DNA from 4 places in the Peribacillus sp. NPDC097225 genome. Region 3 is predicted to be linked to each of the others. Evidence: riboswitches for the same ligand, from Rfam matches in the RefSeq annotation. Region 3 holds a riboswitch; each other region holds the start of a gene.
What was found. A riboswitch is a leader RNA that binds a small molecule or an ion and turns the genes downstream of it on or off. The one in region 3 is predicted to bind cobalamin.

Region 1 (7,421 bases), on a different contig from region 3:
ATAAATTGATTTCTCCCCTTCCGTATATCCCTTTACCCATCTTGCCGGAATGTTGGCGGCACGTAATAAAATGACCATCGCCGTTGAATAATTATCGCAATACCCAATTTGGGTCTCGAACAAGAATTGATCCACATAATCCTGATTATCGCCTGGATACGGAATGTCTTCTTTAGAATAGCTGAATTCAGGACCGTCGAAGTGATTTTCTATCGCCTTTGCCTTATCGTACCAATTATCCTCATTCACCGTAAGTTCGTTGGCCATTTCATAGATACGGGTGGGCAATCCCTCCGGAAGCTGTGTATTGCTTTCCATGAGGACATCCATCGTTTCATCCTGTTCCGTAACTTTCCGTAAGTCAGCCAGATCATAACTAGGCATTTCATAAACCAGTTCATATTCTTTCGTGGTAAGGGGCTTACTGCCATCGTCTACTGAAATGTACTTGTCCATATTTGTATAATATTTAAACCAATCTCCGTTCTCAGCCTCTACCTTCTTCAGGTACCCTGATTGGGGATGAAGAAGGTGAGAGTAACTTTCCATCATGGTTACCCTTGTATTCATGTCTTCCGTTTTCAACACTTCAGGAATCTCAAATTCTTTTATATCCTTCAAATCCTGACCATTAGAGAAACTGATATAGTCTTCCATTCCCTCAACGGAAACCCATCCTTTTCCGGTATAGATATCTTTGTTCTCGACTTTCCAATAGTGTCCGGTATTGGCCGTATTATAAAAAATGACCGTATTGTCCGGCTCTATCGACCCACCAAGTGATGAATCATCTTCGTCGTACCCCACCCGTTTATCAACGGAGCTTTCATCACTTCCTGTCACCTTATCGGAATAAGAAACAATGAACGGTACAGGGTCCGGCCATTGTGACGCGAACTTCGGAGCAGTGAAACCAACGAAGACGCTTACTAACAGCATCCCCGCTAGCATGATGGCCCATTTACTGAATGGACCTCCTGAAAACACCAATCTCTCTTGTATGGACAAGCGTAGCATGGCCAACACACCAAGCATCGAAAACCCGATGATGATGATCCTGATCATGGCCATATCCCCATCATAAGGTGTGAATGTATCGAGAATCGATAGGAAAATGATCGTTAATATATAAAGTAAAAATATGTTTCGTCTCACCGTCACCCAGTAATGAATCAAGTATGTCACAAGCCAAAGAAGCACGAAAAACAACAGCGTTCTAAAGGGGTTGGAAAGCAGCTCCCACTTCCCCTCATACATATTCGAAGCGTTAGCCGTTATATCCAGCAAATCACCAGTAAGCCATTTGAAGGTCAGGAAAGGATCTGACGAATACAAGAAATGGACCGCAATTAATATAAAGGCACTTACGAGGATGAAACGTACAAACCAGTGGATACCGAAATAGTGTAGGAGCAAGGAAAATAACACAAAGATAATGAAAATCAAGATATTTCCTGTATCCGTAAGCTTCTCTACGGGTCGTAACCATTCGGTAATCAATAGAAGACCAAATATATATAAGAGAACATGCATCCACCTTTCCGATTTGGTAGAATCAGCGTTCATTTGCCTTCACCTCGGTTCGTTCATTTTGAAGGTGACCCTGTTCAAAGAAGACCAACTTTATTCCACGAGCCAACGCCACCGACTTCGCACGTATTTCCTCACCCGTGAAGTCTCCCTGACTTTTCACGCAAAATACCGTCATCGCTTTATTTCCGGTAAATGCATTCCAACCTTCTATCTTTTCCATCGTTAATTCGGACACAATGAATATTACAGAAGCGTTGGATGGTACAACTCCCTTGTTCTTCTTTCCATTCCAGACGCTTGTATGTGTGGCCCTTGATTTTGCAAGACGGTAAAAGAGTCTTCTCCTCTGTTTACTGCCTCCTTTAGCCGGTACGACCTCCATTGATCCCGTACTGGTTAACCCAACATCCATACCCTTCTTTATCAAGGCATGCACCAAAGAGGCCGCAAGTACGATAGCTTCTTCGAAGAAGGGAGAGGCGTACTCATCAAGCATAATAAATACATCGCAGTTTTTCTGCACTTCAAATTCCTTCGTCATGATTTCACTTGTTCGGGCCGTTGCCTTCCAATTTATCCAGGATAATTGATCACCCGGCTGATACTCCCTGATTCCGGACACGACCGAATGTTCCCGCTGTATTTTTTTCGTCGTACCAACTTGTCCTTGATCGAAGACATGCTCCAACTGTTTATAATTCAACTCCTGATAAGCCGGGAAAACGGTGAGTTTCAAAGGGGCATGCACTGTCGCTTCTTTTTCATAGAGTCCAAAGAAGTCCCCTATTTTGAAACGAACCGATTGGATGACATGTTCTCCTCTTGGCAGATTCTCCAGGGTATATGTCAATTGGAAGGATTGTTTAAATCCTGGAAAAACCAATGTTTTCTTTTCCAGTTCCATCGGCAAATCCTCTTCTACCACCATATATAAAAGAGGCAGTCTGTTTTTCCGGGAGAATACCAATGTCATATCTACCGACTCTCCGGCCTGGCATTCGTGTTTACTAATTCTTCTCTCCACTTCAAAAGCCTGAAGTGGATAAAACAGCAGAATCATAGAGTACGCACCGAACGGCAAAAAGGTATAGAAAATGAACCAACTGATAAACCCGCCTTGAAACATCGCAAAACAAAAGGAAATGAGCATAAGCACTATGATCCCACAGACATTCCTGTTTTTCTTCAGTATGGTAAGCACATTCCGCATTAGGTCACGGCCCTCTTCACGGGTACCTGCGTCGTAGCCACTATCTCATGTATCACCATGTCAGCATTCACCCCCGAGTAATTCGCTTCCGGATTAAGGATTAGCCGATGGGTAAAAACGAACGGAACCAAATGCTGCACATCATCAGGTAGAACGTAATCCCTTCCCTTTAGGAGCGCATAGGCTTGGGCTGCCTTCATTAGGGCAATCGATCCACGTGGGCTCACCCCAAGATATACACTTTCATGCTTACGTGATTGATTGGCTAACTCGACGATATACGTCTTTATCGTATCATCCACGATCACGGCCTTTGCCTCTATCTGCAAATCTATCAGTTCCTCTAACGAAATCACGGATTCCAATTCTTCAATCGGAGCCGTATATTGGGCCCGATGCAACACTTCTATCTCTTCTGCCACTTCCGGATACCCCATCTTCATTTTCAATAAAAAACGATCTAGCTGTGCTTCTGGAAGTGGGTATGTGCCTTCGTAATCAATTGGATTTTGAGTGGCCATGACGAAAAACGGTTGTTCCAGTTTCCTTGTCACACCATCCACCGTCACGCTTGCCTCTTCCATTCCTTCAAGTAGGGCGGATTGCGTTTTCGGCGATGTCCGATTGATTTCATCGGCCAAAATAATATGGCCCATGATTGGCCCCGGTCTAAAGATGAACTCTTGTTCCTTCGGATTGAAAATCGATACCCCCGTTACATCGGACGGTAGCAAGTCAGGCGTGAATTGAATCCGTTTGAAATCCGCCCCGATGGACTTCGCTAGCGCCCTGACCAAGACGGTCTTCCCAACGCCCGGGACATCTTCCAATAAGACATGTCCACCAGAAAGGAGCGCCACAAGACTTAGTTCTGCTATATCTCTTTTTCCAATAATGACCTTTTCAATGTTTTCCAAAATCATATCCAGTTTCTGATTCACTTGTTTATAAACCATTCTCTACCTCCCATGATTATGTAAATCACTCATGCTTAACCCTTATTTATTCGACATCCATTTTACATTAACCTCCAATTTATCCTTACAAAGTGAGTTTACTAGAATAATACCCCTATAAAAGAGATTTCTTGAAATCTTTTCACTATTTAAGTAATTAATTATGATAGACTGGTACTAAGTGAATATAAACCTTGCAGAAAATAGGTGCTGACTTGTCAGCTTAATAGGGAATTCGGTGTAAAACCGAAGCTGTTTCCGCAACTGTAAGTGCTAATGAAATAAGAAATATGCCACTGTTTGTGAATGAATCCGCACGCACGATACCATTCATTCAATCCAAATGGGAAGGTTCTTAGAGTAAAATGATGCACGAGCCAGGAGACCTGCCTTTTTTTTATCGTATTTTGCTCTTCGGAAGTTAGGAGGATTGTACGGCAATCTTCCATCTTTTTTTCCGTTCGAGATACATAGATGATTGTTTGCCGACCAATACCTTTGGTCGGCTTTTTCTTTTGCGCCGAAAAGCAATACGAAGGTCATTCACATTATTAAAAAGGAGGAAAAATTATGGAAAAGAAGGATGCCCGCTTTTTATGCTACCCATTCATGCGCGAATCAGTTTCAACCGTTGATTATGAAATTCGCACCGATTCATTGACGACTCAAATGGGACTGGCAGCGTCGTTCACGAAAGAGATTCCTGAAGTCTACAGGGATTTATTGGAACTGTTGCCGATGGCTTATCATTTAAATGGTTCTGCCCGGGGGAAATTGGCCATAACCGAAGACGGTCTAAACCGCCTAAGTGAAATCTATGACTATTATGTCGCTGAAGTGAAAGAACGCATCGAAACATTTGTGCTACCCCAAGGATCGACGGCAGCCTGTATTTTGCATACTTGCCGTAGTGAAGCCAAGAAATCCGTCCGTGCCTTGCATAAAGTCAGTACGGAAAAAGATGTGCCCGCGATTCTTTTTGATTATGCTCATTTGCTTGCCAATGTTCTATTCGTGATGGCTGTCTATGTCAATAAACAACTGGGTGTCGAAGAGATTCCCTTTATCAGCAAATCCTATCCAACCAAAACAATGAAAAAGAAAACGGAGGAATAAAACATGATAAGAACAGTAAGATCCAGTTGGATTGCCCTTCTGATGGTCGCCCTTTTCCTTACAGGATGTGCCTCGAATGATGATCAGAAATCGATAGAGAAAAAAGATCCTGCAACAACTGAAGAAGTCAAATCCTATACCGTCACCGATGATAGTGGAAAAGAAATCACATTTGATAAGGTTCCGGAAACGGTCGTTTCACTTCAACCCAGTAATACGGAGATTTTATATGCCCTTGGTGTAGGGAATAAGGTGATTGGAGCGACAGATTTCGATAACTATCCTGAGGAAGCTAAAGATGTCGAGCGTGTCTCTGATTCGATGACGATCAATTCCGAAAAAATCATCTCTTTGAAACCGGATGCCATCATTGCCTACACAATTGGCGATGAAGCAGCATTAAAGCCGCTTGAAGATGCGGGAATTCCCATTTTCATTATTAAATCAGCCGTGACCTTTGATGATGTATATAGCGATATTGATCAAATTGCCAAAGTCATGGGCGTAACGGACCAAGGGGATGACCTAGTCAAAAACATAAAAAAACAAATCAAAGATGTTGAAGAAAAAGTGGCGAGTGTCGATTCTAAAGAAAAAACATATTTCGAAATCAGCCCTTCTCCGGAAATCTATACAGCGGGAGCTGAAACCTTCCAGCAAGAGATCTTGGCGTCTGCCGGTATCGAAAATATCTTTGCCGACCAAAAGGGCTGGGCGAAAATAGCAGATGAAGAAGTCGTCAAGCGCAACCCGGATGCCATCATCACAACCGTAGGCTATGTGGACAATGCTGTGGATGAAATCAAATCCCGTAAAGGTTGGAAAGATGTCAGCGCCGTGAAGGAAGACCAAGTATATCAGCTTAGCGAAGACGTCATGTCACGTCCCGGACCGCGTATCGGAGAAGCCGTAGAACTAACTGCAAAGACCATATATCCGCAATTATTCAAATAAAGACACACTCAAAAGGGGTAATTACGCCGAAATCGTATATATAATAAAAGGCGGAAACGTTGATTTAACAACATTTCTGCCTTTTATTTTGTGCATGAATCCTCTTGAAAGAGGGCTATTAGACAGCCCCTTTGATTATTAATCTTTATATTTCTCTTTCATTTCTTCTTCTTTCTTTTTAATTGATTCTTTTAAACCCTCCCCTTCATTTTTCACTGTCGTGTTCAATTCTTCATATTTTTCGTCATAATACTCTTTTATTATTTCACGGCGTTGTTTGACTAAACTGCGAGCTTCCTCCCAAGTCTCATAATTTATTTGTTTCTTATCCTTTAAATAACTCGTAGCCTCATACATGCGATTGCTTTCATCAGAGGAAAGCCTAGAAAAACTGTTTTTTTCATCAAGTAAAGACGATGTCTTCTTATTTTGTTCATCCCGAACGGTACTCCAATTTTCATTGCCCCAATTCCACCATTGGTTCCACAGATCTCTACGCTCTTCATCCCACATCTTATTGAAATCATCGGCATTATTGACCATTTCGAATTTCCCTCCGCCAGCTTCAGCAACTTCACGTAATTGTTTTTGCCCCTCACTATCCATATCGAACCCTATGATGTTAATCACTGGTTCAATATTGGAATCATGCAAGTCTTTAGCTGCTTTCACTGGATCACCGTCGCAGGTTTCGATTCCATCGCTGACGACATAAATGATATTTTGACCTTCTGAACCCGCTTTTTCAAAATCTTTCTTTGTTTCCGAAATGGTCTTGGCAATCGGTGTCCATCCTGTCGGTTTAAATTTATCTAAAGCTTTCCTGAAGTCCCCTTTATTATATGGGGCCAAATCATAAACCACTTCCGTACTATCACAGGATATCTTCTTATCTTTATCATCGTTGCTTCCTTTATGCCCATAGACACGGAGCATGACATTTGCCTCTTCCGGAAGGGAAGCTACAAATTCATTAATCGCTTTTTTCGCCAGCTCCATTTTTGTTTTCCCGCCTACTTTTTGGTTCATGCTCCCACTTGCGTCAAGCAAAATTGCAATATTCACGTCGATTCCCAATTCACCACTGCCGTCGATGGTGATTCCACCTGGCATCTCTGTTACCGCCGTTTCAATGGAAGGGTCGAATGCTTCGAAAAACTGATACTTTTCTTTGTAGTTTGCGCCTTCGCCCATTAGTTTTAATAAGCTCTGATAAACTTCGAAGCTATCCTTTTCCTGAAAGTCCTGATTGTCTAATGCTCTATGTATAATGGCTTTATTGTATTTATTCCCTGTGTACTTCCCAGGGTTTTCTTTAGTCATTTCTTCAACGGTGGTAGCAATCTCGAAATCTTCTTCCAGCTCTTCATCTTCTTCTGAACGCCCTTTTTTTTCGGTATTCTCACCACGTACTTCTTCCTTTTCTTCTCCGTTCATCTTTTCATCTTTCGTATTATAACCAGAAAGAGCAAGCAAAACGAAGAGAGTGGCCAGACATATCATCCCTAGCTTCCACTGTTTTTTCTCCACCATCGCACCTCCAATTTTACATTTTTATCCACAACATCCATTACCCTATTTTTTCATTAAAAAACCCATTCTCTTTTAACACTAAAAATCTTTTGCTTCTATCCAACTTCGGTTCTTTCCCC
Region 2 (7,421 bases), on a different contig from region 3:
GAGTTTGCCTACCTCCAGGGCGATATGGTTGACGCTCCAATGTGGTTTGAAGGTCTTGGCCCGTGTAATAATGGTCGGGTCAGCCAATAGGTAACCCAGCCTTAATCCAGGTATCGCGAAAATTTTCGTCATTGATCGTAAAATGAGCAAATGAGGAAACTCTTTAATAAGAGGTGCATAGGAAAAGGCATTATCCGTAAAATCATAAAAGGCCTCATCCAGCACCATCATGCATTGGGCTTTTTGGCATGCTTCGATTAGTTCCCGTACTGTCTCCTCCTTATAAGAAATGCCAGTCGGATTATTGGGCGTACATAAAAAGATGGCAGCATACTGAGGCAAAAGCGGACGTAATCGATCCAAGTCCAGTTCCCACCTGGGCGCTTCCAGTTGAAAAAAGTCGACCTCGCAACCTGCTGCCAAACAAGATTCGGCATATTCGGCAAAGGCTGGTTGAATGATTAACACTCGTTTATTCGCCAGTTCTTTCGCCACAAGCGTTATGATTTCCGCTCCCCCGTTTCCAACAAGTACAGAATCTTCATGAAGTGCTTCTTTTTTTGCTATCATATGTGTCAGCTCTACGGCATGTGGATCTGGGTAGTCGAGGATACCCTCAAAAAACCCCGACCATCTCTGTTTTATACTAGAGGGTGGACCCAATGGGTTGATATTGGCACTGAAGTCCACATACGATTGTGGCATTTCGATTCCCAGTGCTTTGTAAAGATAATGCGGATTAGAGCCATGAGTTGGTAATTGCAAATAAAAGTCCTCCTAACCAAAGCATCAACAGGAATAAAAAAGAAGTCCGATGCATGATGGTAATCGTTTTTTTTATATGAATCGCTTCTAGCGGAACAATTGGAAGGCCCATTCTAGCTCGATTGGACACCACACCTTTGTACATATTCCTTCCGCCCAGTTGAACGCCCAGGATGGCTGCAACACCCGCTTCGCACCACCCACTGTTCGGACTTGGGTGCTTATGGGCATCCTTGAATAATATAGCCCACCGCCCCTTCCAGCCGTTATGGACTGACTTTGATCCAATCAGCATCAAAAAACCGGTTAAACGGCTCGGAATCCAGTTCACTAGATCGTCAAGCTTGGCAGAAGCCCATCCGAAGTCAGCATATTTATCATTTTGGTATCCGACTATGGAGTCGCATGTATTGATTGCCCTATACATCATGGCAAGTGGCGCGCCTCCGATGGCAGCCCAAAACAGGGGAGCCGTAATACCGTCACTCGTGTTTTCCGCTACCGTTTCAACGGTACCCCGAACAATTTCCGGTTCATCTAGATCTGCCGTATCACGGCCCACAATATAAGAAAGCTTCCTCCTCGCCTTGGCCATATCCCGTGTATTCAATGGTCGATAAACATCCATTCCCGCCCGTCTTAAACTCTTTTGAGCGATCGTGGTGGAAATGAGTAGCGCTTCCCAGATGATACCGGCAGCAGGATGGATTCTATACGCTAAATAGACGGTGATGCCTGTGGCCGCCAACACGAGCAGCAAGATGAGCAGTAGCATGAACAGTCCATTCCGCTTCTTTCTTGTCCCTTCGTTGAGAGCTTCATCAAGTTTATTGATAAGCAATCCTATCCATTTAACCGGGTGTGGCCAATCAGGAGGGTCGCCAATGACCAAATCTAGGATAAATGCCAATGTGATTGCATAAAGATGGTGAAAAATCATAAGCTTTCAATCCGTTTCCTACTATTTTCAATCGCTTCCACCGTACAGTCATAAACGCCACGGCTAATTAACTTCCCGAGGGGCGTGATGGTACCCGCATAACGGAGGGTGGTTCCTCTTTGTGTTGCTGCAATCAAGATGCTATCCGTCGATGTTCCAGTCGCCCATGTGTTTGTCACCTGATCTAAGACATGTAGGTCATGAAGCGCTTTAACCTTCGCCTCGGTAGCTGTCACGATACAGTGAATGAACGCTTCTTCCGCCAAATGGCCATTCACGAAAACCCAGGTATTGATCGTACCCGGCGATGAAGTCCATGAATGCCTGTCTGCCAAAGAGGCATCGATGGCATTCCCTACCCCCGCTGTTACCATGATGAATATCGAAAAACCCTCATCTCTTAGAAGTCGATATGACACTGTATCCAAAAACACGGCCGTCATCATTCCGACGGTTTCCTGCGGTTCAAATCCGTATGTCTTCAAATAGTCAGCCATTTCAGCAATATGGTCATCACAATTGTAATCGTAGTGGACATGTCGATTAACAAAGTGCTGATGCCACCCCGTTCCCGAACCAGTTACGCCGGATGACATGGTTCTAAGCGGAATGGGTGAACTTAAATGAAGGAACTCCGGAGCCTGGTTCAGATAACTTTCATTGATCTCCAAAGGGTCCAGCTCTCCTGTATGCTTCTCGGGTACAATGAACATTTGCGGCTTAGGTAAGGCAGGATGAGGATGTTTTTCGATCTTTGTCCTATATACCTCCTGAATCCGCTCCTGCTGAAGCACTTCATTCGGCACGTCAATCACTTGGACTCGCCCTTTTTCAAGCAACATCAGGCGATCGCAATATAAGCCAGCCAAGTTCAAGTCGTGAAAAATTGAAATGACCGTCAATTGTTGTTCCTTAGCCATTTTCCTCATCAAATCAAGAAGTTCTTTTTGATAAGACAGATCCAGGTGGTTCGTCGGTTCGTCGAGAAAAAGGATTTCCGGTTCTTGTGCAAGAGCTTGTGCCAACAAAACACGTTGTCTTTCCCCACCTGACAAACGTTCAAAATGCATTTCCTGAAAGACTGCCACTCCCGTTTGCATCATCACGCGTTGAACGATTTCTTCGTCTTCAGACGTCCAACTATGAAACCACCCTGTTTGATGCGCATATCGCCCAAGGGCCACGGTATCTTTTACTGTATAGGAAAAAGCCAATGAGGAATGCTGCGGCAAAACGGCGATGACCTGTGCCAGTTGTTTGGACGAATATCCCTGTAGGTCTTTCCCCTTAATATCGATGGTTCCCGCCTGATACGGCAGGATACCGCTAAGCATCCCCAATAGCGTCGTTTTCCCACTTCCATTCGGACCAAGAATACCGAATAATTCTCCTTTTTTTACATCAAACGAGACGGAGTCCAAAACCGTTTTATTATCATATCCTCCTGTTAACCCTTTAACTTCAAGCATACACTTCTACCCTTCTCTCCGTCTCTTTAATAAAATAAATGCGAATGCCGGCGCACCGATAAGCGAAGTAATAACACCTATCGGCAATTCTGTCGGTGCGATGATCGTTCGTGCCACCAGATCAGCCAATATTAAAAATCCGCTTCCCACAATCATTGATAATGGCAACAGATGCGTATGGTCTGGCCCCCAAATCCTGCGGACCAAATGGGGGATGACCAGCCCTACAAAGCCAATCGTCCCTGATACGGCAACGGCAGCCCCTGTCAGTATCGAGCCGGCGATCAGAATCAGCATCTTCCTCCGCTGAACATTCACGCCTAGGTGCCTCGCACGGTCTTCCCCAAATGTCATGGCATTCAATTCGTGGGTATTCATCATCAAAACGAGAGAACCAAGGAGGAAAAATGGCAAAATGATCGTGACATGACTCCAACCACGCATCGAGACACTTCCCATCAGCCAGCTGATGATTTGCCTTAACTCCTCACCCGTCAATGCAATCATCAATGAGATGAAAGCACTTAAAAACGAGCTGAAAATGATACCGGTTAAAATAATCGTTTCTACCTTCATGGAACGATCCATTTTTCTTGCAAAGGTCAATACGCAAAAAATCGTCAACAATGAAAAAAGAATGCTTAATGTAGGCAGTGTATATAGGCCAAAAAACGGCAGTGACAAATTCAAAAACAACGTTAATACTGCACCAAGCGAAGCCCCTGAGGATATTCCCAGGGTATAGGGGTCAGCTAGGGGATTCCTGAGCAATCCCTGAAATGCTGCCCCTGCTATTGCAAGGGATGCCCCAACCAAACCTGCAAGCACGACCCTCGGCAGGCGGATATTCATCACGATATTCGTCAGTGTCCCATCCGGTTCCATGGCCAGGGGCAAATGAAGGACTTCCTTGCCAATGATTTGCAAAAGCACTGGTATCGGAACGGAAACCGATCCTAAGGAAATACCGATCAATATCGAAATAACCAAAAATGATAGGGCAAATACATAGGCCAATGCCCGTTTAGTTTTTAAATACGTTCGGATAGACTGATTTGGCAAGTTCCTCTACTCCCTCTATAAGCCTAGGACCGGAACGAGTGACAATATCTGAATGGACATCGAAAACCTCACCATTCTTAACTGCCTGAATGTCGGCCCATCCATTTCTTCCCGTTACCTCTTTGACTGGATCTCCTGTGTAGTAACCATAGGTTGTAATGATGACATCCGGGTTGGCCGCTATCATCGACTCTTCATCGAGTTTTACCCAGCCATCCAATTCACCTGCGACATTATCCGCTGAAATGATGTCCAGCATTTCATCCATGAAAGTATTTTTTCCCGTTGTATAGATTTCAGGTGACGGTGAAACCTCTACAAAAACACTTTTTCTATCCTCACTCTTGATTGCCTTAGCCTTTTCTTTGATCTTTTCCAGCTTGGTCTGCATCGTCTTGACGATTTCCTTTGCCTTATCCAGTTCCCCTATTGCCGTTCCAATCATCTCGATAGACGTATACACTTCTTTAAAGCTTTTAGCATCATTCACGATTATAACTGGAATACCCGCATCCTTAAGCTGTTGGATTCCTTCTTTGGAATTATGGGCACTCTCATGAGCAAGAACGATATCAGGCTGCAAGGCTAAAATCATCTCTGTATCTATTTCCATTCCACCTATCTTCTGAATATCTTTCGTTTCTTCCGGGTAATTGTCATTTTCAGACACTCCAATCACTTTCTCACCCGAACCTAGCGCAAAGACCGCTTCTGTATTACTTGGGATTAATGAAACAATTTTTTCTGGTTTCTGCTCGATGGTGACTTTGTTACCCACTGCATCTTGTAACGAAAGCGGGAAGCCCTGGTTAACAGCTTGTTTTGTCGACTGGTTTTCTCCTGTTCCATCCTGGGAGGCATCGCTACAGCCAACCAGTATACCGACCATCAATCCCATCACAAGCATGAAACTATATATCTTCCTCATCTTAAAACCTCCATCATTTTTGAGTTCATTTCTGGACCTTCACACATGTGTTGCGAATATCAAAAGACATACAAAAAAGCATCCCCCATCAAAACGGAGGATGCATGTATGGCAACGGAACAAAAAAGGGACATAGCTCTGCCACACACCTCCCCATCCGCGTGGTTACCGGTGTACAATTTTGGCAGGTCTCCTGGCTCATGGTCATTGCTAACGGCACCTTCCCATATTATTCATACAGTGGTATACATCCGTTAACTCCCATTTACAGTGGCGCGACCGCGTTGGCATTTCACCAACTTCCCTTTCAAGTCCTTACAGACACCAAATTGTTCATATGTATATAATTTCACTGCCTTTCATTATACACCATTTAGGAAATCGTATTATATGATATTTCAGATTACTTTAAATTAAGATTTGGAACGCAAAAAGGCAACCATCACATGGCTGCCTTCTATAGCTTTAGATGTCACTATTAAAACGGCATGTACTTTGATCACGTAAAAGACCTAGATCTTTCGGCACCATCGTTTCAATCAAAAAGTCATCCTCTTCCTCATAAATGATTTTCTTCATTTCGATTCCGAAGTACTCTTTCATCCGGGCTTCCGTCATCACTTCGCGGACTTCGCCATACACCACACGCTTTTCCTTGGCAGTCATTAAAACATGGTCAGCCAAGTAGAATGCGTGGTTCGGATAATGCGTGTTTATGATACAAGAAATGTTCTTCTCTTTCGATAACCGCTTAAGTGTCTGTAAAATCACGATTTGCTTTTGAATATCAAGATGCGATTCCGGCTCATCAAGAATCAATACATCCGGATTCGATACAAGCGTCCGGGCAATCAAGGCCAGCTGCAATTCCCCACCACTGACGGAATTACAGGACTTTTTGGCAAGGTGCGCAATGCCAACCATTTCAAGAGCAGCGATGGCAGCCTCCCGGTCCTTTGCAGAAGGCTGGGACAGCGTACTGATATAAGGCGCCCTTCCCATAATGACAAGCTCTTCCAAAGTAAATCCGAAAACCATTTTATGTGCCTGAGGAACATAACCGATTCGTTTCCAGATCGTTTTGCGTGATAGCGCAGTAAGCGGCTTTCCGTCGATGAGCGTTTGACCCTTTTTCCAATCAAGAAGGCCGGTGATACACTTCAGCATCGTGGTTTTACCGGCACCGTTCGGGCCAAGGATCGCCATGATCTCTCCGTCATTCAACGAAAAGTCAATGTCGGTCTGGTAAAGAAAAGGAGCTTTCTCTCTTTTTTTAGCATAGAAAAAATTCCCTCCCTGCACCTCGATTTTCATGACCACCCACCTCCTGTCTTTCTAAGTAGAATCGCAAAGAATGGTGCGCCGATAATGGCTGTCAATATCGATAGCGGAATTTCCGTAGCGGTTACAGAACGTGCCAGGTTATCGATCAGGAGTAAATAGGCGCCACCAATCGATAGGGATACCGGCAGGACAAGTTGATTGTTGTTCCCGACGAGCATTCTTGCCACATGAGGGATAATCAGTCCTACCCAGCCGATGATACCGGCTATCGCTACAGATGAAGCCGTAATTAACGTCGCACCAAGAATGACCGTCCACTTCAATCTAGTGACCGGGATACCTAGCGATTTTGCTTCATCCTCAGGTAAGGTCAGTAAATTGATTCTCCAGCGTAGTGAATATAAAATCAAGATGCCGACAAGGATGATTGGTCCACCCACATATAAATCCTTGTATGTGGCCGTTCCAAGGCTTCCCATTAACCAGTATGTGATGGCTGGCAGCTTTTCCTCAGGGTCGGCGACAAACTTAATTAACGAGATCAACGCTTGGAAAAGGGCGGAGGTGACAACCCCAGCCAAAACAAGCATGAAGACCGGTGAATCTTTTTTGCCGCTGATTATGAACGTGAAAACGATGGCGGCTAAACCACAGCCAAGTGCCAAGACTTGAGATGCAAAACCATGTCCCAATAATAAAATCCCAAGGGAAGCACCGAACCCAGCACCTGCAGACACTCCTAGGATATCGGGACTGACCAAGGGGTTGCCGAACATCCCTTGGAAAGAGGCGCCTGCAATCGATAGGCCCGCACCGATTAACAAGGCCAGTAAAATTCGTGGCAGACGTATTTGAAGGACCACTGTTTCTTCCATCTGTGTCCATGTTGGCTCGATTGGAAACACAGTTGAAAGCAATATTTTAATTTGAGTCCCTAAGTCCATTCCAAAGCGTCCGATGCTCAATGATAGGA
Region 3 (7,421 bases):
TCAAGGTACCGGTCGAAACGGATAGCTTCTTCCATGGAATCGTCAGTTGTAGGTGGGTAAGAAGGGCCTGTGCAATGCCTTTTCGGAAATGATCTGGGTGTACGACCAATCGGCAAATCTCTATCAGTCCATTTTCACTTTTATAGGAAATGGCCCCGGCAACCGTATCGTCAACAAAAAAACCGATAAATGTTTCTTTGCAGCGTAAGAATTGATTAAACGTTTCTACCAATGGGGGTATTTCGTCAAATCTAACTAATTCCGCTTCCACTGCATAGGCTTTTTTTTGAAGGGAAAACAGTTGTTGTCCATGGATGGAGCGTAATTCTGGAATATTCATCATCATGCGTAAATCATCTCCTTAAAATCCATTATAATAGAAGTAGGTAAACAGAATGATGGTTTCTTGTGTTATAATCGACAAACAAGATGAACTAATGAAATGAGGAAGAAATTTGTTAACATTTGAAGAAAAATTAAGTATCATTGAAACTTTCCCGGAATTAGAACGGAAAGATGTTTCACTAGGACGCGTCAATTTCCATTTTCCCGGCAGTGTTCAGGAGAAGAAAATTGTCGTACAGCACCTGCATCCGAATGGCAATGGCTTCGTATACGCAGGGCATTTGAAAAAGAAGGAAACAGACCGCAAAGGATTCATCAATATACGTGACTATTCCGAAGAGGAATTAAAAGCATTGATCAAAACTGCCCTATCCTATTTATCCGAACCTCCTGTTATGCAAGAAGAGGAGGCGGACGATGAGTTCGCTAGGTTGGAGGGAACTTGGATTGGCCGTGAAAAGCAGGAGCTTTCGCTTGTTAGAGAAGATCAGCTTTGGAACGTATACTCAGGACCGAACTTAGAGGAGTGTTTCGAAAGTCCAATCGAAGCGGAGCGCTACTTATTGGATGAAGGATTCCGTCAAAGCAAAAAAAGAAAAATGTAGAATTTTAGGATAATTTGTCGGCAAAATTACTCCCATTAATATTGTTTTCAGTTAATTACCCATGATATAATATGGGTAATTATTTTTGTTCGGAATAAGTTGTTTGATAGAAGGATTTACCGTTTTAGGGTTCCTCTTGAGACATTATCCAGAACCAAAAATAGTATAAAAATGGATTTTTTCCAAACACAGGAGGAACTAACATGGTACAAGGTAAAGTAAAATGGTTCAACGCAGAAAAAGGTTTCGGTTTCATCGAAGTTGAAGGACAAGACGACGTATTCGTACATTTCTCAGCTATTCAAGGTGAAGGTTTCAAAACACTTGAAGAAGGCCAAGAAGTTTCTTTCGAAATCGAGCAAGGCGCTCGTGGACCACAAGCTGCTAACGTTCAAAAATAATTGAATGTTAATAAAGACCCCAATTTGGGGTCTTTTTATTTTGTATTTACAAGCTTGGGAGTTTGTTAGTTTGTAAATAGAGAGGCGAACTTTTTTATCCTGGGTAGGTCAGCTTCTTGATACATTTGTTCGATTTTCAATGTAGCGACCAATTGGCTCTTGGCAAATAGCATGTCCCGAAATTGGTCGACGGCTCCGCAAAAATGATTGTAATTGGTTTCACCCGTTCCGAAGACTCCTGTTTTCAGGTGGGAAATCGGCATTTGCTCTAGCTCCGAATAGAAGGCGGACATTCTGGCAGGAAGCTCGCCATTTCCCCAAGTATAAGTACCGACAATCAACGAATCATACTCATGCACTGTACGTATATCAAATTCAAGAACCCGAAATAGCTCTGCTTCGGGCAAAAGGGATGCAAGGACTTCAGCAAGCGCCTTTGTATTGCCGCCTGCCGAATGATAGACGATGGCGGCTTTAAAGCTCATCGAACCCGTTGCTTGCATTTACTTGGCTATAGGTCCTTGATTTTTGCTCGAAGAAGTCGGTCTTCGTCAGCCCGATGGATTCATCGTCGAACGTTTTGATCCAGGGCATCGGGTTCTCGCTATACTCTTGATACAAGTTTTCAAGTCCAAGCATGCGTAATCGTTTGTTGGCGATATATTCAATATACTCGTTGAACTCGTCCAAATCGAGATCTGCTTTTGTTTGGATATCCTCAAGCATATATTCGGACCATTCTTTTTCAAGCTCGACGGCCTTTTCAATCGTCGTATAGATGAACTTCGTATTGTCTTCATTATTCAGTTCCGGATATTCATACATTAAAATTTGTACAAGCATGCCAATGAAATCGAAGTGGACCATTTCATCGCGATGAATATAGGAAATCATCGTTGCCGAACCGGTCATCAGATTTTGCCGGCCCAGATTGTAGTAGAAGGCGAAAGCCAGGTAAAAATAGATCCCTTCAAGGTTCGTGGAATGGATGAGCGCCTCGAATAAGTGCTGAGGGCTAGGGTCGTCCACAAATGTTTGGTAGGCATCCACGATCGGATGGTTCCGCTTGATTACTTCCGGGTGTTCTTTGATCCGGTCAAAAAGCTGTTTTTGCTTGCCGACAGGAATCAAGGAAGCAAGGATGTAAGAATACGATTCATTATGAATGGATTCCTGCTGGGCCATGTTGGCGAGGATCGCCTTTGCTGCCGGATCCTTGATGTATCGAAGGATCTCCACTAATGTTGGTGTTTGCAGGCTGTCCATCCCGGCAATCATCGTGAGGATGTCGAGGAAAGCATCCTGGATATCCTCATCCAATTCACCCCACTGCTTTTTATCCTGGATCATGTTCACGCTCGATGGCTTCCAAAAATTGTTGATGAGCTGTGTATAGGTATCATAGAATTTTTCATACTGAATGTCGTTCCAAAGGAGAAAGCCTGATGCTTCTCCTTTGAAAACGCCGGTTGCCTTGGTAGGATGGGTTGGTTCGAGCATCCTGATTTTCTTGATATGGTTTGTCATCTGTAAAATCTCCTTCAATAAAGTAAATTCCATTCCCACTCGTTAACTGGAGCAGCTCTCACAGGCATTGTCGTATTCGGATGAAGTGGAACGAAGATAATAAGTCGATTTCAATCCGCTTTCCCATGCTGTTAGGTGTATGTCCAATAACACTTTAGCCTTGATCGTGTTTTGTACATACAGGTTGAAGCTGATGGCTTGGTCGATATGACGTTGACGTGCTGCATTTTGCTTGATGCTTTCCTTTTGGTCCAAATGGAAGCGCGTTTTTTTATAGTATTCATACGTAGTGGGCGTCAATCCAGGCGCTGTCACTTTAAATTTGAAGTTTTTCTTTTCTTCATAAAACTCGATTTCATATAACGGGTCGATGCCATCCGTGGAATGACCGATTTTGGCAGTCGATGAATTGGGGGCGATTGCCATTAAATAGCCGTTTCGTGTACCATACTGCTGCACTTCTTCTTTTAATTCCAACCATTTTGGATCTCTATAGTCACGAAGGTCGAAATACTCCCCCGTTTGCCAATCGGACCCTTCGAAGTATGGGTAGGTTCCTTTTTCCTTGGCCAATTCATTGGATGTTTTAATGGTTAAATAAGCGATTTTCTCATATAAGGTATCGGCGTACTGAACGGCTTCATCGGACTCCCAGTAGATATTTTGCGTCGCGAGTAAATGATGCCACCCGAAAGTTCCTAAGCCGATTGAGCGGTAGCGCTTATTCGAAATGGAAGCTTGCTTGACCGGTAAGGTATTCACGTCAATGACGTTATCGAGCATGCGGATCTGAATCGGGATCAGTCTCTCCAATACATCGCTGTTCATCGCGCGTGGCAGGTTGATGGAAGAAAGGTTGCAGACAACGAAATCCCCGCTTTTGCGAACTACGACGACATCGCCATCTTCCGTTTCATATTCGTCGGTGATCGTTGAAGGGCTTAAGTTCTGGGCGATTTCCGTACAAAGGTTAGAACAATAGATCATCCCTTTATGCTTGTTCGGGTTCTTTCTGTTCACTTCGTCCCGGTAGAACATATAGGGTACGCCTTCTTCTAATTGTGAAATCATGATGCCTTTCATAATGTCCATCGCTTTGATTTTCTCGAAACTATAGCCTGGAAGTATGCCATTCTCCGCCGCCTCTACAGCAAGGGCGTAATGGTCCCTGAAACTGCCATCCCCTTTTTTCTCGTCATAAAAATCCTCGAGGGAGAACCCAAGGGTTTGCTTCACGGTATGCGGGTCGAAGAGATACCAATCTTTCCGGTCACGCACGGCTTCCATGAATAAATCGGGGATGCAGACACCAGTGAAGATATCATGCGCCTTTAGGCGGTCATCGCCGTTTTGCGTCTTCAAGTCAAGGAAGCTCATGATGTCCTTATGCCACGCATCCAGATAGATGGCGATTGCGCCTTTACGTTGTCCCAATTGATCGACGCTGACGGCCGTTTGGTTAAAGAGGCGAATCCAGGGAGTCGTGCCTGAACTGTTACCGGAAAAACCGCGGATATCAGAACCGAGCGAACGGATTTTTCCGACATATAGACCAACGCCGCCACCGAACTTGGAAACTTTTGCGGCATCATAGTTTGATTGATAAATTCCGTCGATGGAATCCTCGATTGCATCGATGAAGCATGAACTCAATTGCCCGTGGGTTTTGCCGGCATTTGAAAGGGTAGGGGTCGCAACCGTCATATATAGGTTCGACATTGCCCAGTAGGCCTCTTTGACAAGCTGCAGGCGGTGTTCCGTTTTTTCCAGTCTCATGATTTCCATGGCAATGATCATGAAGCGCTCCTGGGGAAGTTCATAGACCTTGTCTTTTTTTGGACGGGCCAAGTAGCGATCATTCAAAAGATAGATTCCGATATATGAAAATAGTTTATCTTTTTCCGGATCGATGACCGAACCCAATTCTTCGATTTCCGTTTTTGTGTAGGAGTCGAGAAGCTCTGCTTTATAAACAGGGTAACGTTGCCCTTCATGCTGCTGAGAGAGTTCTTGAATCAATTCATAGAAAGGTCCATAGTTCCGGCCTTCATAGCCCCGGTTCTTTTGGGCATCACGATACATGGTATTCAATAGTTCCCTTGCGGCGACGAATGTCCAGTCTGGGGCATCGATATCGACACTTTCAAGTGCAAGCTGGATCAACTTTTTCGATGTTTGTTCTTCTGAAGCATCACCTTTGCGATCGAGCCATTTAGTAAAACGCTTTTTGAACTTTTCCATATCAAGACTGCCTTCGAAATCCTTGGATAACATGTCCAGCTGGATTGAATTTGTTTCTGTGTCATTTTTTATGGTAGGGTTATATGTTTGAGTCATAAATGTTCCTCCTCTTAAATGTACGCGAATAAAAAAAAACCGCCCAATAAATTGAGCGGATCAAACGATAGGATAAAAGAGCCATGAAAAAATAGCCGTTACACTATCGTTTCATCATCTCAATCCCCGAAGAATAAGAAACTTGAAAAAACCAGGCAGGTCTCCTGACTCATGATCATCCTACTTTGAGTCCTTCCCGTATAGAGAGCTATACAGTGGTTTTCTCATTTCGTCACATTTACAGTTGCGGGGACAGTTCCGGGTTCACACCGGATTCCCTTTTCAGCCATCTCTGGCACCTTGGTTAATAATTCTATATATAGTTATTTATGTTGTTGGAAAAGTCAATATCTAGTATGTATGCTTATATTATCGTAAGCCATCCATGCTGATAATTCAACATATATATTTGTGAAAACTGATTCATATCTATTGACAAGGTCGGATAAAGGAAGAGGATGATGAAAGAATATAGGGAGGAATACAAAATTCCATCGCGGAATGTCAGGGTTTTTGTGTTAAAATAAATTGCATAGCAAAACTAGGGATTCTGGTTATGAAAAGAAAAATCCCTGCCAAATCATTTAGGAAAAAGGAGAAAAAATCGTGGAAAAAATATTAGTTTTTGGACATAAGAATCCGGATACCGACACTATCTGTTCAGCAATCGCTTATGCTGACCTAAAAAAGCAGCTGGGCATCCAAGCTGAACCTGTTCGTCTTGGTGAAGTGAATGGTGAAACACAATATGCGTTGGACCAATTTAAATTCGAAGCACCCCGCCTTGTTGAAAAAGTGGCTGGGGAAGCGGATGGCGTGATTTTAGTCGATCACAACGAACGTCAGCAGAGTGCCGAAGACATTGACCAGGTACGCGTATTGGAAGTCATCGACCATCATCGTATCGCTAATTTCGAAACAAGTGATCCTTTATATTACCGCGCAGAACCAGTTGGCTGCACGGCTACTATTTTAAATAAGATTTATAAAGAAAACGGAATTGAAGTGCCTAAAGCCATTGCAGGACTTATGCTTTCAGCCATCATTTCCGACTCTTTATTATTCAAATCGCCTACTTGCACGGAGCAAGACGTCGCAGCTGCTATGGAATTAGCGGAAATTGCTGGCGTGAATGCTGAAACATATGGCTTGGAGATGCTAAAAGCGGGTGCTGACCTGAGTGACAAAACCATCGATCAGCTCATCACACTTGATGCAAAAGAATTTTCAATGGGAACGGCAAAAGTTGAGATTGCTCAAGTGAATGCTGTTGACCCGAATGAAGTGCTTGCAAAGCAATCAGAAATTGAAGCAGCGATTCATGCAGTTATTGCCGCGAAAGAATTGGATTTATTCTTATTCGTCGTAACGGATATCTTAACGAATGATTCCGTTGCCTTGGCTCTAGGAGCATCAGCGGATGCAGTGGAGAAAGCGTATAACGTAACATTGAATAAGAACATTGCTGTATTGGAAGGCGTCGTGTCACGTAAAAAACAAATTGTACCAGTTTTAACCGACATCTTCGCTAAGTAATAAAAAAAGGACTCGAAGCCACTTTGAAAGTGGCTTCGAGTCCTTTTTTCAATTCAACGCTTCTTTCTCTTTTTCATACGCAATCACGATAAGCTCTTTGTTTGATTCCTCACGTATTTTTCCTTCAAAGAGTTTTAACTCATTGAGAAGGTCAGGTGATAAATCTGCTGCAGTATAATCCTGTTCGGATGACATGATTTTCCCTCCAATCCAGAGTATCATTCACTCTAGTTTGGCGGTTCAGCAAGAATTTATGCAGGGGAGCCATGCATCCTTTTACTTTTCATATGAGGCGAGGCTCTTTAGCAGCTGAGAACTTTCCTGATCAAGGCCAAGCACTTGAACCGTTTTCCCCTGTACTCTGTATTTTAAGATGACTTTCTCGACGGCTCCTACAGCCGAGGCATCCCATATTTTCGAATTGGAAAAATCAATGATGATGGAATCTGCTTTTTCCTTCGTATCAAACTTCGAAATGAAGTCCTGGACCGATGCAAAAAACACCTGGCCTTTTATTCGATAAGTGATTTGCCGATCCTGGTTGTCCGCTGTTTTCTCGACAGACACTTTTGAAATTTTAGCCGAGAAGAAAATCATACTCAAGAGTACCCCGGCGAATACGCCTTTGGATAAATCATGCGTATAAAGAACAACGATAACCGTTACGATC
Region 4 (7,421 bases), on a different contig from region 3:
GACAGCGGGGATATTTTTAATGGAAAAAGCCAAGTCAGTCCCCGGCGATATGATCCGGACTTGATCCGTTTGATCCATCCAATCCTTTAGAGGCTTCATGGACTTTTCCATTTTGTGATAATTCAGTGTGCACACGTTTAACAAGAAATCTTCATACTGTTCAAGGCTCATGCCGGATTTTTTTGCAGAACCAATGGTCGGATAATTCAGTAACACCCAGCGCCGGTTATTGACGAAGAACATGGTGGACGTTTTCATGGCATCCTCCTGAAGGCGATATCTCTCATGAGGGACACTCACTCCTCGCCCTTCGTTTCCATCGCCCGATATGATGATGACTGCATCCACATCTTCGTATTTCTTATAATTCCATTTCGATAAGGTATCGAGCTGTTCCTTAACATTCCCTTTTAGCAGATGACTGGTAATTTCGTCATCTTCAAGTTCCGCATAAGGATAGGCCCCCATTCTATAGGCTTCGTCAATCAGTTCCTTCAATAGGGCCTTTGCTGCAACAGGCCCACGGATCAAGACCCGCTCTTTCGCCTGCAGCCTCAGTGAATGATGAATCAGCTGCTTGGCAAGCTTGATAAGTCGCTCATCCTTCATTAGCCTGTACCTTATTTTTCTAGGTCACGAAGAGTTTCCAACGCTTCTTCGACGTGGCCCTTTACTTTGACTTTACGCCATTCTTTAACGATCGTTCCTTCCTTATCAATCAGGAAAGTCGAACGCTCAATGCCCATGTATTCCTTACCGAAGTTCTTTTTCAATTTCCATACGCCATATAATTCAGCGGCTTCTTGCTTTTCATCAGCAAGCAACAGGAAAGGCAACCCATGTTTTTCAATGAATTTTTTATGACGTGTTACCGGGTCCGGGCTAATGCCTATGATGACAGCATCAAGCTCTTCGAATTGTTCATTAGCATCACGGAAATCACAAGCCTCCGTCGTGCAACCGGGTGTCATGTCTTTTGGGTAAAAATATAATACAACGTGTTTACCCTTGAACCCTGATAGGGTAACTTGTTCTCCGTTGTTTGCTGGTAATTGAAAGTCTGGTGCTTTTTCTCCAATTTCGACCGTCATTCTAAACCCTCCATTTCTTTCATCATGGTAAGCGTACCCAATAATTGAAAGAAACACAACTTTCATTTCTTGTTCTTTCTTTCCTTCTGTTCAAAATCGATGACAGCCCTGATCACAAATGCCGCAGGTAGCGTATAGCCAATGAATGCTTGGATTGTCGCGATCATCCGGCCAATACCGATTGGGGAGATATCCCCGTATCCGACGGAGAACATCGTCATCGCACTAAAATAAAATGAAGTCTTCAGCTGCTCGGAAAAGGTCCCATCCAAGCGATTGCCCATATCAAGAATCACCGAATGATTCTGAAGCTCGTATAATAAATAAATCAGTGCAAAACCGACTAATAATGTCGCATATAAATTGCCGAGCCACAGCATATCTTCAAGAGAAAACTTCTTTGCCTCCGACTCAGAAAGAAATAAGGTCCGAATGCTCATCACCATGCAAAAGATAATCCCCACAATCAAAATATAAAAGGTCATCCCCCACGCCTCATTTCAAAAACAACCCACTTCCCTTATACATACTCTTTTGCGAGTCAATATATGCTCGTTTTAGGGGTCAGACCCTATTTCCCAGCTGCTGCACCATCTAGGAAACATAGATACAGCATGGGATCTCGTGCCACATGGTGGGGGTCAGACCCCATTTCCCGACTTTTTCCTTGTTGACCCATTTGGTCGGGGTATGCTAAGATGGGTTAAGTTTTTATAATATTTTGTAAATTTCAGCGTCCGTGTTTATGCGGACGGAGTTTTTTATGAATTTCATATGTGGAGATAGGTTCCTAAGCTTTTAGGATTAAAAGGGAAGTCCGGTGTAATTCCGGCACGGTCCCGCCACTGTAATGGGAATGTATAGCGCTTTTGTTTGATGCCACTGGTCCTTTTGGATTGGGAAGGCTCTTAGTGCTAAGTAAGAGTTCCCTGAGTCAGGAGACCTGCCTATTTCGACAACACTGTTTTAACCTACGGGAGATAGGGAAGTGTTAGGGACCTTATAATGATAAGGGGTATTTTCGTGCCCCTTTATTTTAAGCATTTCTAACTTTCTCTTTTGACGGTTAGGGGTGCTTTTTTTGTTGTTATTTCATTAAAAGGAGATGGATGTGTTGAAAAGTAGTAATATAGGGTACCCACGAATCGGTGAAGATCGTGAATGGAAACGTACATTAGAGGCCTATTGGGCTGGAACATTAAATGAAACGGAATTCATGGCGCAATTGGAAGCGATCCGTTTAGGCAATTTGCAAAAACAAAAAGATCAAGGCATCGATATCATCCCGGTCAACGACTTTACGTTATATGATCAAATGCTCGATATGTCCGTCATGTTCGGCCTGGTGCCAGAACGCTATTCGGCTTATAAGGGTGGCACGGTCCCCCTTTCCGTTTATTATTCAATGGCCCGTGGGAACAAGGATGAAGTCGCTTCCGAAATGACGAAATGGTTCAATACAAATTATCACTATATCGTTCCAGAGCTAAAACAGTCCCAGCTTACGTTGACAGAAAACAAGCCGCTCGCCGCTTACCGCGAAGCCAAGGAAAAACTAGGAATCGATACGAAACCGGTTATAGTCGGACCTTACACATTCATTTCTTTGTCAAAGGGCTATGAAAAAAGTGATCTTCCGGCCATCATCCTGAGCCTGTTGCCTTTATACACAAAAATTTTGCGAGAGCTGGAACAAGAAGGCGTGAAGTGGGTGCAGATCGATGAACCTTCCCTTGTTTCTTCCCTTTCCAAAGACGAGATGAAAACTGTTACATACCTGTATGAAAAATTGAACGAAGCTGTCCCCAACCTGAACATCATGCTGCAAACATACTTTGATGCTGTAGAACACTACCAAGAAGTGATCGACTTGCCCGTTCAAGGAATCGGCCTTGATTTGGTCCATGACAAAGGAAAAAATCTCAGCAATCTTCAAACAGTCGGTTTCCCGCAAGATAAAATACTTGGGGCCGGTGTGATTGACGGGAAAAACATTTGGCTTTCTGACTTGACGAAAAAAATCAAGTTGGTCGAGTCCATTACGAAACACGTAGCCGAAGATCGAATTTGGCTTCAACCTTCCTGCTCCCTGCTACATGTTCCAGTGACGGTTCGAAACGAGACAGAACTGGCTAGCGAAGTGAAAGAAGCCCTTGCCTTTGCTGATGAGAAACTAGAAGAAATCACACTTTTGGTCAGAGGAAACAACGAAGGTCCAGAATCAATCGAAGAAAAGGTGACGGCAAACAAAGCTGCATGGCAGACCTTAAATAATTCAAAGGCCAGAAACCATAAAGACGTTCAATCCGCTGTCGAACAGGCGAAGCAGCAATCCCATGGCCGTACCCTGCCATTTAAACAGCGCTATCAAAAACAACAGGCGTATTTCAACCTGCCCTTCCTTCCAACCACGACAATTGGAAGCTTTCCGCAGACCGCGGAAGTTAAACAGGCCCGCGGGAAATTCAAACGCGGTGAATGGACGGCTGATCAATATGAAGCATTCGTGAACGAGGAGATTGGCAGATGGATTGATATCCAGGAAGAAATCGGATTGGACGTCCTTGTGCACGGCGAGTTTGAACGAACCGATATGGTCGAGTTTTTCGGCCATAAATTGGGCGGCTTCGTCTTCCTTGAAAAAGGCTGGGTTCAATCATACGGCTCCCGCTGTGTCAAACCTCCCGTTATCTATGGAGATGTCCATTTCATCGATCCGATGACGGTCAAAGAAAGTGTGTATGCACAAGCCTTGACGAAAAAAACGGTGAAGGGAATGCTGACCGGTCCTGTTACGATTCTGAACTGGTCGTTCGTCCGTGACGATATTTCACGGGAAAATATCTGCTATCAATTGGCATTGGCCTTGAAACAAGAAGTAGAGGCACTGGAATCAGCAGGGATCAAAATGATCCAAGTCGATGAACCAGCCCTGCGTGAAGGCCTTCCATTGAAAAAAAGCGACCGTGATGAGTACTTAAACTGGGCGGTCCATTCATTCCTGATTTCCACTTCGAGCGTCGAAGACACAACACAAATTCACACCCATATGTGCTATTGTGATTTCAATAGCTTCATGGATGTCATCTCTTCCCTGGACGCTGATGTGATTTCCATTGAAACGTCCCGCAGCCACGGCGAGCTCGCTTCCGCATTCGAGGAGAAAACATATGAAAAAGGAATCGGCCTTGGTGTGTATGATATTCATAGCCCTCGCGTTCCTGCAGTGGAAGAAATGGTCGATATGATCGAACGTGGCATCAAGGTACTGGATAAAGACCAATTTTGGATCAACCCTGACTGTGGCCTGAAAACAAGGGGCGTTCCAGAAACCGTCGCTTCACTGAAAAATATGGTCGAAGCCGCAACGGTTGTCCGGAATAAGCTATTGGTCCAACAGGAAAATGACTGATTTAACAACAGGCATTCCCGTTCAACAGTCACGGACGTTTTTAACGGACCTCGTTTTTCCACCTGATACGAACCATCACAATACCATCTTTGGTGGAAAAGTGATGGCGTATGTGGATAAAATCGCCTGCATTGCAGCGATGCGCCACTGCCGGAAACCGGTCGTAACCGCTTCAAGCGACTCCTTTGACTTCCTGGCCCCCATCAAGACCGGGGATGCTATCAATTTGGAAGCCTATGTCACCTGTGCCCATCGAACGTCAATGGAGGTATTCGTAAAAGTAGAACGGGAGAACCTGTTGACTGGCGAAAAGCAACTCACCGCCCGCGCTTTTTTAACGATGCTTGCGATAGACGAAGATGGAAAGCCTATACCGGTTCCACAAGTCCAACCGGAAACGGAAGAAGAAAAGCGGCAGTACGTCCAAGCACAAGCTAGATATCTCGAGAGAAAAAACAAACGCATATAAGCAAAAAATCCCTTCAACAAAATTGTTGAAGGGATTTTTTTTAGTTTCCTGCTCCGCGGTACCTTTTCACACCCTGATTCCAAATGAAGATTGAGATCATGAAAAAGACGACCCCTATAACAGGTGTGGCGAATGCATACGCGTACCACTCTTCTTTTCTAAGAAAATAGGAAGCGGGATACACACCGACAAAGGCAAACGGCAGCACCCAAGTCAGAACAAAGCGGATGACCTTATTATAAATATCAACCGGATAGCGCCCGTAGTTCCCGATGTTGTACATCATCGGCATGATGGACGTTTTGGCATCAGACCAGAAGCCGATGCTTGCAATCGCAACAAAGATGGCGGCATACGCGAGTGCCCCGCCGATTGCAAAGATGATGAAGAGAATCGGGTCATACCAAGTTAGTTCCAGGTTTAACGAAACACCGGAATAGAAGATGATGATCAAACCGGTCACGACACCAAATAATGATTCAAGCTCAATCCGCTCTAAGATGACTTGAAACAGGCTGTGAATCGGCCTTGTTAAAATCCGGTCCATCTCCCCTTTGACGATGTAGCGATCGTTGAAATCCCAGATGTTGAAAAAGGATGAAAATAACGCAAACGGGATAAGGAAAAAACCGTATATGAAAATGATTTCATCCCGGCTCCACCCACTTAGGAACTCCGTATGTCCGAAGACCACTAAGATAAACACCAGATTCACGACTTGGTTCAACAAATCAGAAAGAATCTCGATGACGAAATCAGCCCGGTACTGCAATCTCGTTTTCATATATTGACTCACATATTGAAAAAACATTGATACGTAGAACATCCCATCAACCTCCCTGAATAATCAGCTGTTTTTTTGCGACTATCCATAAAACCTGGATGGGGATAACGAGAATGATGACCCAGATCAATTGCTGTAAAAGAGCCATGCCGATGTCTCCCGTTCCGTATCCATTTGTGAAAATCATGCTCGGGACATAGCTGATTCCTTGAAACGGCAGAAACTTCATGATGTCCTGTGCCCAGATTGGATAAAAGCTGATAGGCAATAACAAGCCTGAAAACAAATCAACAATGACACGTTTTGCCCGGATCAATCCAGCATTATTATATAAGAAAAATGTCGTGATTCCCGTTAGCAAATTGATTTGCGTATTGATGATGAAGCTGAATAACAGGGAAATTCCGAAAAGCCCCCATGTTGCCGGTTCATTTGGCAAATGGATGGGGAAAATGATGGCGACGAGCAGCATACCTGGTATGGAGAAGAAAAAGAAACGGAAAATCCCCTCACCCAGGCCTTGCATCGTCTTCATTCCTAAGTAGTTATAAGGTCGAATCATCTCGATTGCGACCTTGCCGTCCTTGATCTCATCGGCAATCTCACGGTCAATATTATTGAAATAAAAGGCACGCGCCATCCAGGCAACCGCCACATAGGTGGTCATCTGCATGCTGGATAGCCCTTCAATGGAACTTTTTTCTCCATATATCGCATTCCACAAGAAATAATAAGCACCAATATTGATGCTATAAATTAAAATACCGGTATAATAATCGGTTCGATACGCAAGCATCATCAAAAAACGCATGCGAATCATCGCAAGATACTTTCCCATGGTCCTCTCCCTTCTTGGTAGACACACTTTTTCTGAAAGAGTCAGACCGTGCCTTCTTCATAAATATTACGAACAATCTCTTCGATGGACGTTTCATGGATTTTGACGTCCTTGATTTTAAAATGTGAAACGACAGCGGCGACAAGTTGTGAAATATGATCACTTTCCTCTTTTAACACGGCTATGTATGCATGATTCTTTTCATCGTGCTCCCAATTGACATGAAAGGATAGCGGTAAGGATTGCAGTTCATTCAGTTCGACAGGTTCGATGAATTGGAAGTGGACCTGTTTTTCCTCTGCCCAATTATCTTTCAGGCTTTGCAATTCCCCATCATAAATGATTTGACCTTCATCAAGCATGATCACCCGCTCGCACAAGGCCTCGATATCCCCCAAGTCATGCGTGGTCAGAAGGATGGTCGTGTTGTATCTTTCATTGATTTCCTTCAGAAACTCACGGATTTTCATTTTCACTAACACGTCAAGACCGATCGTCGGCTCATCCAGGAAAAGCAACGGTGGATTGTGTATCAAGGCAGCAGCCAGTTCACAACGCATCCGCTGGCCAAGGGACAGCTTACGCACCGGCTTATCGAGTAACGGCCCGATATCCAACGTCTTGATTACATGTTCCATATGATCGTTATATTGTTCATCAGACACCTTATATACTTTTTTCAGCAGCCGGAAGGATTCCTGGACGGCGATATCCCACCAAAGCTGCGATCGTTGCCCGAAGACGACCCCGATGGTCTGGGTGAACTTTTCCCGTTCTTTATGCGGATTCATGCCATTGACCATGATATCACCGGACGTCGGCTCCAA

Region 1: it holds a riboswitch for cobalamin, as region 3 does, so the genes downstream of both, ACIQXH_RS18680 (hypothetical protein) here and ACIQXH_RS10885 (ribonucleoside-diphosphate reductase subunit alpha) in region 3, are expected to answer to the same signal.
Region 2: it holds a riboswitch for cobalamin, as region 3 does, so the genes downstream of both, ACIQXH_RS14515 (helical backbone metal receptor) here and ACIQXH_RS10885 (ribonucleoside-diphosphate reductase subunit alpha) in region 3, are expected to answer to the same signal.
Region 4: it holds a riboswitch for cobalamin, as region 3 does, so the genes downstream of both, metE (5-methyltetrahydropteroyltriglutamate--homocysteine S-methyltransferase) here and ACIQXH_RS10885 (ribonucleoside-diphosphate reductase subunit alpha) in region 3, are expected to answer to the same signal.

Annotation. Positions count from the first base shown of each region.
Region 1 covers NZ_JBIWDJ010000010.1:7,888-15,308, forward strand. The annotation lists gene ACIQXH_RS18665 (transglutaminaseTgpA domain-containing protein) at 1-1,566, opposite strand, end outside; gene ACIQXH_RS18670 (DUF58 domain-containing protein) at 1,556-2,743, opposite strand; gene ACIQXH_RS18675 (AAA family ATPase) at 2,743-3,699, opposite strand; cobalamin riboswitch at 3,888-4,107, shown strand; gene ACIQXH_RS18680 (hypothetical protein) at 4,270-4,815, shown strand; gene ACIQXH_RS18685 (ABC transporter substrate-binding protein) at 4,819-5,769, shown strand; gene ACIQXH_RS18690 (VWA domain-containing protein) at 5,908-7,302, opposite strand.
Region 2 covers NZ_JBIWDJ010000004.1:363,874-371,294, forward strand. The annotation lists gene cobD (threonine-phosphate decarboxylase CobD) at 1-765, opposite strand, end outside; gene cbiB (adenosylcobinamide-phosphate synthase CbiB) at 740-1,705, opposite strand; gene ACIQXH_RS14505 (heme ABC transporter ATP-binding protein) at 1,702-3,174, opposite strand; gene ACIQXH_RS14510 (FecCD family ABC transporter permease) at 3,181-4,236, opposite strand; gene ACIQXH_RS14515 (helical backbone metal receptor) at 4,199-5,164, opposite strand; cobalamin riboswitch at 5,331-5,508, opposite strand; gene ACIQXH_RS14520 (ABC transporter ATP-binding protein) at 5,630-6,478, opposite strand; gene ACIQXH_RS14525 (FecCD family ABC transporter permease) at 6,475-7,421, opposite strand, start outside.
Region 3 covers NZ_JBIWDJ010000003.1:158,385-165,805, forward strand. The annotation lists gene ACIQXH_RS10860 (GNAT family N-acetyltransferase) at 1-346, opposite strand, end outside; gene ACIQXH_RS10865 (hypothetical protein) at 456-950, shown strand; gene ACIQXH_RS10870 (cold-shock protein) at 1,154-1,351, shown strand; gene ACIQXH_RS10875 (flavodoxin domain-containing protein) at 1,417-1,836, opposite strand; gene ACIQXH_RS10880 (ribonucleotide-diphosphate reductase subunit beta) at 1,826-2,878, opposite strand; gene ACIQXH_RS10885 (ribonucleoside-diphosphate reductase subunit alpha) at 2,921-5,215, opposite strand; cobalamin riboswitch at 5,353-5,534, opposite strand; gene ACIQXH_RS10890 (manganese-dependent inorganic pyrophosphatase) at 5,822-6,751, shown strand; gene ACIQXH_RS10895 (hypothetical protein) at 6,800-6,946, opposite strand; gene ACIQXH_RS10900 (SulP family inorganic anion transporter) at 7,028-7,421, opposite strand, start outside.
Region 4 covers NZ_JBIWDJ010000007.1:3,946-11,366, forward strand. The annotation lists gene ACIQXH_RS16890 (aminopeptidase) at 1-609, opposite strand, end outside; gene bcp (thioredoxin-dependent thiol peroxidase) at 621-1,091, opposite strand; gene ACIQXH_RS16900 (potassium channel family protein) at 1,154-1,576, opposite strand; cobalamin riboswitch at 1,859-2,056, shown strand; gene metE (5-methyltetrahydropteroyltriglutamate--homocysteine S-methyltransferase) at 2,197-4,503, shown strand; gene ACIQXH_RS16910 (acyl-CoA thioesterase) at 4,496-4,972, shown strand; gene ACIQXH_RS16915 (ABC transporter permease) at 5,013-5,798, opposite strand; gene ACIQXH_RS16920 (ABC transporter permease) at 5,803-6,594, opposite strand; gene ACIQXH_RS16925 (ABC transporter ATP-binding protein) at 6,636-7,421, opposite strand, start outside.